2 regions of the Geobacillus sp. CX412 genome follow, and region 2 is predicted to be linked to the other one. Evidence: a T-box and tRNA genes for the amino acid it is inferred to sense, from the RefSeq annotation. Region 2 holds a T-box; the other holds one or more tRNA genes.
The links. The T-box of region 2 lies ahead of tyrS (tyrosine--tRNA ligase). A T-box ahead of a tRNA ligase gene usually reads a tRNA of that ligase, here a tRNA-Tyr.
Positions count from the first base shown of each region.

Region 1: it encodes a tRNA-Tyr, which carries the amino acid that the T-box ahead of tyrS (tyrosine--tRNA ligase) is inferred to sense. The anticodon was not compared.

Region 1 is NZ_CP103461.1:3,303,002-3,306,399, forward strand. Features, by position in the region: gene sigW (RNA polymerase sigma factor SigW) at 1-233, opposite strand, end outside; gene rocF (arginase) at 393-1,295, opposite strand; tRNA gene NXM86_RS17185 (tRNA-Ala) at 1,461-1,533, opposite strand; tRNA gene NXM86_RS17190 (tRNA-Gly) at 1,554-1,625, opposite strand; tRNA gene NXM86_RS17195 (tRNA-Lys) at 1,633-1,705, opposite strand; tRNA gene NXM86_RS17200 (tRNA-Gln) at 1,850-1,924, opposite strand; tRNA gene NXM86_RS17205 (tRNA-Tyr) at 2,016-2,100, opposite strand; tRNA gene NXM86_RS17210 (tRNA-Thr) at 2,110-2,182, opposite strand; tRNA gene NXM86_RS17215 (tRNA-Val) at 2,339-2,414, opposite strand; tRNA gene NXM86_RS17220 (tRNA-Glu) at 2,427-2,498, opposite strand; tRNA gene NXM86_RS17225 (tRNA-Thr) at 2,517-2,589, opposite strand; tRNA gene NXM86_RS17230 (tRNA-Asn) at 2,591-2,665, opposite strand; rRNA gene rrf (5S ribosomal RNA) at 2,818-2,934, opposite strand; gene NXM86_RS17240 (hypothetical protein) at 3,007-3,264, opposite strand; rRNA gene NXM86_RS17245 (23S ribosomal RNA) at 3,330-3,398, opposite strand, start outside.
Region 2 is NZ_CP103461.1:616,449-619,846, reverse strand. Features, by position in the region: gene rpsD (30S ribosomal protein S4) at 39-641, shown strand; gene tyrS (tyrosine--tRNA ligase) at 730-1,989, opposite strand; T-box leader at 2,039-2,259, opposite strand; gene NXM86_RS03205 (transglycosylase domain-containing protein) at 2,426-3,398, shown strand, end outside.

The sequences.
Region 1 (3,398 bases), 750 kb from region 2:
GCGGCAATTCGGTAAAGCCACGAGGAAAACCTCATATTTGGATTATACGTATGAATATTAACATAAGCGCGGATAAACGCTTCTTGCGCAGCATCTTCCGCCTCATGGCGATTTCCTAGCATACGATAACATAAACGGTATATTTTATCTTTATAAAGATCTACAATATCAGCATAGGCATTTTGATCGCCTTTTTTGACCGCTTTTATACGTTTTTTCACAAATATCTCCATAATAATACGTACCCCCGCTCACTGCGGCTACAGTGTATTACGTTCACAAATAAAAAAAGTTTCATGCAAACATGCACCATTTATTTTATCATATCCGCCTAATCTTTCCTAAGCAAAATAAAAACAGCAGATTCTGTAAAATCTGCTGTTTTTACACCGTTACACCAGCTTTTCTCCAAAAAGGGACCCCATCAATCCTACAGCAACAGAAGCAGTCTTATTGCGCTCATCTAAAATCGGATTCACCTCTACAAATTCCGCTGATGTAATTAGTTTTGCCTCTGCGAGCATTTCCATTGCCAAATGGCTTTCACGATAAGTAAGACCACCGATAACTGGCGTACCCACTCCCGGTGCATCGTTCGGATCAAGTCCGTCTAAATCAAGTGATAAATGCACTCCATCCGTTCGTTCTTTTAAATATGCAATCGTTTCTTCCATTACTGTCGTCATGCCGAGACGATCTATTTCATGCATCGTATATACTTTAATCCCTTTTTCACGGATTAACTGCTTTTCCCCTTCGTCCAGAGAGCGAATGCCAATAAGAACAATGTTTTCAGGTTTCACTTTTGGGCTATAACCGCCGATATTCGTCAAATACGGATGTCCTAAACCAAGACTCACAGCCAGTGGCATGCCATGAATGTTTCCGGATGGAGAGGTTTCTGGCGTATTTAAATCACCATGGGCGTCATACCAAATAACTCCTAAATTCTTATAATGCTTCGCAATACCAGCTAATGTACCAATGGCAATGCTATGATCACCGCCCAACACGAGAGGGAAGCGCCCCCTTTTGATCACTTCGTCCACTGTTTTTGCTAATTTTTCATTTGCTTCTGCAACCGCTTTCAAATTTCGTAAGTTGGGCTGTGATCCTTCATCATCAGGATGTTCTGTTTTTCCAATTGGAATATCGCCTAGATCTTCAATTTCATAATGAAGACGTTCTAACCTCTCGATTACCCCTGCATAACGCATGGCACTCGGCCCCATATCTACACCACGACGTGTCTGCCCTAAATCCATCGGTACACCAATAATCGATACCGTCTTCATGTTTCCCTCTCCTTCCCATTGTGCTACTTCAATTGTAGACAAAAATATCATATTGACTCAACTCGACAGTTTTTTGAATATTTATTCTTATAAAAAAAGAACAGTCTGCAATCACAATAAACAAAAATCCCACTTCGGAAAAAACGAAGTGGGATGTTATATCGATGGAGCCTATCGGGATCGAACCGATGACCTCCTGCGTGCAAAGCAGGCGCTCTCCCAGCTGAGCTAAGGCCCCAAACTATCTTGTTGTAAAAGAGCGGAAGACGGGACTCGAACCCGCGACCCCCACCTTGGCAAGGTGGTGTTCTACCACTGAACTACTTCCGCATGACAATGAGCCATGGAGGACTCGAACCTCCGACCCTCTGATTAAAAGTCAGATGCTCTACCTGCTGAGCTAATGGCTCATGTAGTAAATGAAAACACTCCATGTTTTTGTTGCCTCTTCCTCTTCTAGCTAATTCACAGAAGCAGGATGCGTCGGGACAATTCGTAGCGAACTCATAGAAGCTTTGCTCATTGCTTCCCTGCTGAGCTAATTAATGAGATTATGGCTGGGCTAGCTGGATTCGAACCAGCGCATCACGGAGTCAAAGTCCGTTGCCTTACCGCTTGGCTATAGCCCAATAATATTGGAGTACCTAATGCTACCGAAAATATTATTTCACATAACATAAAAATTATACTTCATTTCAGCTAATTACTCTATGTATAAGGTGGTGGAGGGGGACGGATTCGAACCGCCGAACCCAAAGGGAGCGGATTTACAGTCCGCCGCGTTTGGCCACTTCGCTACCCCTCCATATTATGATGCCGGCTGCAGGACTTGAACCCGCAACCTACTGATTACAAGTCAGTTGCTCTACCAATTGAGCTAAGCCGGCATAAGAAAGAAGTATTGACATATATACTTAATTTTTTGTGTCCCTTCCTCTTCTCGCTTATTCAGCGAAGTGATATGCATCGGAACAACTCGCAGGGAATTCACGGAAGCTTAGGCTCGTCTCTACCATTGAGCTAAGCGGGCATTAAAAATGTCGTGGTGGAGGATGACGGGATCGAACCGCCGACCCCTTGCTTGTAAGGCAAGTGCTCTCCCAGCTGAGCTAATCCTCCACAAAAAGAAAGTGACCCGTACGGGATTCGAACCCGTGTTACCGCCGTGAAAGGGCGGTGTCTTAACCACTTGACCAACGGGCCAAAAAATCACAATACGAAAGCTTCCAACCGGGCTTGAACCGGTGACCTCTTCCTTACCATGGAAGTGCTCTACCAACTGAGCTATGGAAGCATGGCTCCGCAGGCAGGATTCGAACCTGCGACCGATCGGTTAACAGCCGATTGCTCTACCACTGAGCTACTGCGGAATAACGGGTTGTTGGTTTATACTCAATTTTTTCGTTGCCTCTTCCTCTACAAGCTTTTTCAAAGAAACTGGATGTGTCGAGGCAACTCGTAGCTTATTCGGTGAAGCTTAGGCTCGTTGCTTCCCACTGAGCTGCTTTGGAATATTCAACTTGCCTAGCAACGACCTACTCTTGCAGGGGCGCTGGCCCCAACTACCATCGGCGCTGGAGAGCTTAACTTCCGTGTTCGGGATGGGAACGGGTGTTTCCTCTCCGCTATTGTCACTAGGCAAGTTATCAGCCAAATATTATTATATCCAAATAAATAATCTTGTCAAGAGTGAAATTTCATTCCCTCAAAACTAGATAACCGTCCGTTTGGAAGAAGCCGTTTTGCATAGGCGGCTAGCTTTTTGAAGTGAAACGGCCGCTTCTGCTTTACGTACGCTGTCTAGCTCCGGACGCCATCGGCTCGCGACGCTTCGGTCCCGTTGCGGCGGCAACAGCCTCCTCACGGGCCCTCCAGCGCGTGTCGCCGATAGACAGGCGTCCTCCGCTTTTCGCTTTGTCCAGCTCCGGCTCGCAGCGCCTTGCGGAAAATAACCTTCCTCCATCGACATGCAAGCATGTCTCGTCGGAAGAACATTTTCCTTTTGGCGCTAAGCGCTCGCCTCCACTTTTCGCTTTGGTTAAGTCCTCGATCGATTAGTATCCGTCAGCTCCACGTGTCGCCACGCTTCCACCTCGGACCTAT
Region 2 (3,398 bases):
TATTTTACCCGAAATAAAAGCAAAAGGAGGAGCATTGAATGGCTCGTTATACAGGTCCAACGTGGAAAATTTCTCGCCGCCTAGGAATCTCCTTAAGCGGTACAGGTAAAGAGTTGCAAAAACGTCCTTACCCACCAGGTCAACATGGTCCAAGTCAACGCAGAAAACTTTCGGAATATGGTCTGCAATTGCAAGAAAAACAAAAACTTCGCCATATGTACGGCGTAAACGAACGTCAATTCCGCAAAACGTTTGAAGAAGCTGGCAAAATGCCTGGTAAACACGGGGAAAACTTTATGATTCTTTTAGAATCACGTTTAGACAACCTTGTTTACCGTTTAGGCTTTGCGCGTACTCGCCGCCAAGCTCGTCAGCTTGTAACGCACGGCCATATTTTAGTTGACGGAAACCGTGTAAACATTCCATCTTATCGCGTGAAACCTGGCCAAACGATTTCTGTCCGCGAAAAATCTCGCAACCTTCAAGTCATTAAAGAAGCATTAGAATTGAACAACTTCGTACCAGATTATTTAACATTGGATGCTGAAAAACTTGAAGGCACATATACTCGTTTACCTGAACGCTCCGAATTGCCATCAGAAATTAACGAAGCATTAATCGTTGAGTTCTACTCTCGTTAATGCGCCGCATCCCTTCAGATATGGTTCTGGAGGGATTTTTTTCTTGTGATCATCTACCAATAAAAAAACCCGGTCTTCCCGGGTTTTTTTATTGGTAGCGAATTAAATAATATTTTTTCTTTCCGCGGCGAATGATGGTAAAACGTCCTTCGATGCGGTTTTCTTTTGTAATCACTGCATTGACGTCTTGTATGCGCTCGCCATTGATGTAAATCGCTCCATTTGTAATATCTTCCCTCGCCTGCCGTTTCGATGGCACAATCTTCGCCATGACAAGGAGTTCCACTAACGGAACTTCCTCTCCCTTATATTCAAAAGAAGGAACGTCTTTAAACCCTTGTTCAATTTCCTCTGCTGTTAATTGTGACACACTTCCACTAAAGAGCGCCTCCGAAATGCGAATCGCTTGCTTCAAGGCTTCTTCTCCATGGACAAGTTTCGTCATTTCTTCAGCTAACGCTTTTTGCGCCGCACGCTGTTCCGGAGCTTTCTGCAATTGTTTTTCTAGCTCTTCAATTTCTTCTTTCGATAAGAACGTAAAGTATTTTAAATATTTAATGACATCACGGTCGTCTGTGTTAATCCAAAATTGGTAAAACTCATATGGAGACGTTTTTTCCCGATCAAGCCAAATGGCTCCGCTCTCTGTTTTCCCGAATTTTGTTCCATCTGCTTTGGTAACAAGCGGAACGGTTAATCCAAATGCTTTTGCATCTCCTTCCGTTTTTCGGATTAACTCTAATCCTGCTGTGATATTTCCCCATTGGTCACTGCCGCCAATTTGCAAACGACATTGTTCGTTTTGATAAAGTTTTAAGAAGTCCAATGATTGTAAAATCATATAGCTAAACTCCGTAAACGAAATGCCTGTCTCGATGCGCGATTGCACCGATTCTTTCGCCAGCATGTAGTTTAGCCCGAAGTTTTTTCCAACATCGCGCAAAAAAGTAATCACATCAAGCGAACCAATCCAATCATAGTTGTTGGCGATTTTCGCCGGATTTTCTTTCGCATCAAAATCTAAAAATCTTGACAATTGTTCTTTAATGCGTTCACTCCATTGTTGCACCGTTTCTTTTGCATTTAATGTACGCTCGCTTTTTTTTCCGCTTGGGTCTCCGATTAGCCCGGTCGCACCGCCAACAAGCGCAATTGGACGATGGCCAGCTAGCTGAAATCGGCGCAGCGTTAAAATCGGCAATAAATGTCCGATGTGCAAACTGTCCGCCGTAGGGTCAAATCCGGAATATAGCGTCACTTTTTCCTCATTTAGTAATTTCTGAAGCCCTTCCTTATCCGTGACTTGGTTAATTAATCCGCGCCATTCCAACTCTTGCAACAAGTCCATTTGATCCACCCCTTTTTTTATTTTTTCATAAAAAAATCGCCCCTTAAACTGAAGGGACGATTGACATCGCGGTACCACCCTACTTAGAAAGCATAGCGCTTTCTCACTTCATTTCGATAACGGCAAATGCCGTCTTTTGCTACTTGGACAATCCGTTCGCAAAAGCTGCTCGAGGAGGTAATTCGTGTTTATCTATGTGCTAGTTCACACCAACCACTAGCTCTCTGAAACAGGGAGATAAACACTACTCGTTCCTGTCATCGCTTTTATGTATATCGTTTTTGATATACATGTTTTTATCATACTCTCATAAATTTGTCAAACCGAATCAGATCGCATTTATAATGAAAGAAAAATGACAAAAGCCGCAATATTCAACAAAAAATATGATATACTGTGTTTACATTTATTTGTTGTTTATATAGGGGGAATGCCCATGGAGCATATAAAACAAACGTTTTCCCTAAAGAAAGCATGGCGCTATTTTCTCATTACATATGAAGTATGTTGGAATCTTTTTCTTATTTTTCTTATTTTCGCACTATGCGCCATTTGCTTTGCGGTCGGTCTTGGCGCCGGATATTTTGCTTTTTTAGTAAAAGATATGCCGCTTCCTTCGTATCAAGAAATGAAAACAGATATTTACAACTATGAGGAAACAACGCATATTTACTTCGCCAATAACGTTTATCTTGGAAATTTCCGCACGGATTTAGAGAGAGAAGAAGTAAAATTGAAAGATGTTTCCCCTTACGTCATAAAAGCACTGATCGCAACAGAAGACGAATATTTTTACGAACATCACGGTATTGTTCCAAAAGCAATTATCCGGGCGCTTTTTCAAGAAGCTACCAACTCTGCAATGCAAACAGGCGGAAGCACGCTAACGCAACAGCTTGTGAAAAATCAAATATTAACCAATGAAGCGTCGTTTGAACGGAAAGCGAAAGAAATATTGCTTGCGCTTCGCCTCGAAAAATTTTTTAGCAAAAATGAAATTTTAGAGGCATATTTAAATGTCGTTCCATTCGGCAGAAACTCATCCGGGCGCAACATTGCCGGCATCCAAGCAGCGGCCCAAGGCGTTTTTGGAGTAAATGCGAAAGATTTAAATCTAGCCCAAGCAGCATTTTTAGCCGGCCTTCCGCAAAGCCCTTTCGTTTATACGCCATTTACAAGCGATGGAAAAGTGAAAAAAGATTTATCCCCAGCATTGCATCGCATGAAAACGGTGTTAACACGCATGAAACAGGAAGGCTATATTTCCGAAAAGCAATATAAAGAAGCGCTGCAATATGATATCGCCAAACATTTTGCGCCACCGAAGCCATCACCGTTTGAGAAATATCCGTGGCTCACGATGGAAATTGAAAAGCGTGCGAAAGAAGCGCTAGCGGAAGTTTTAGCCA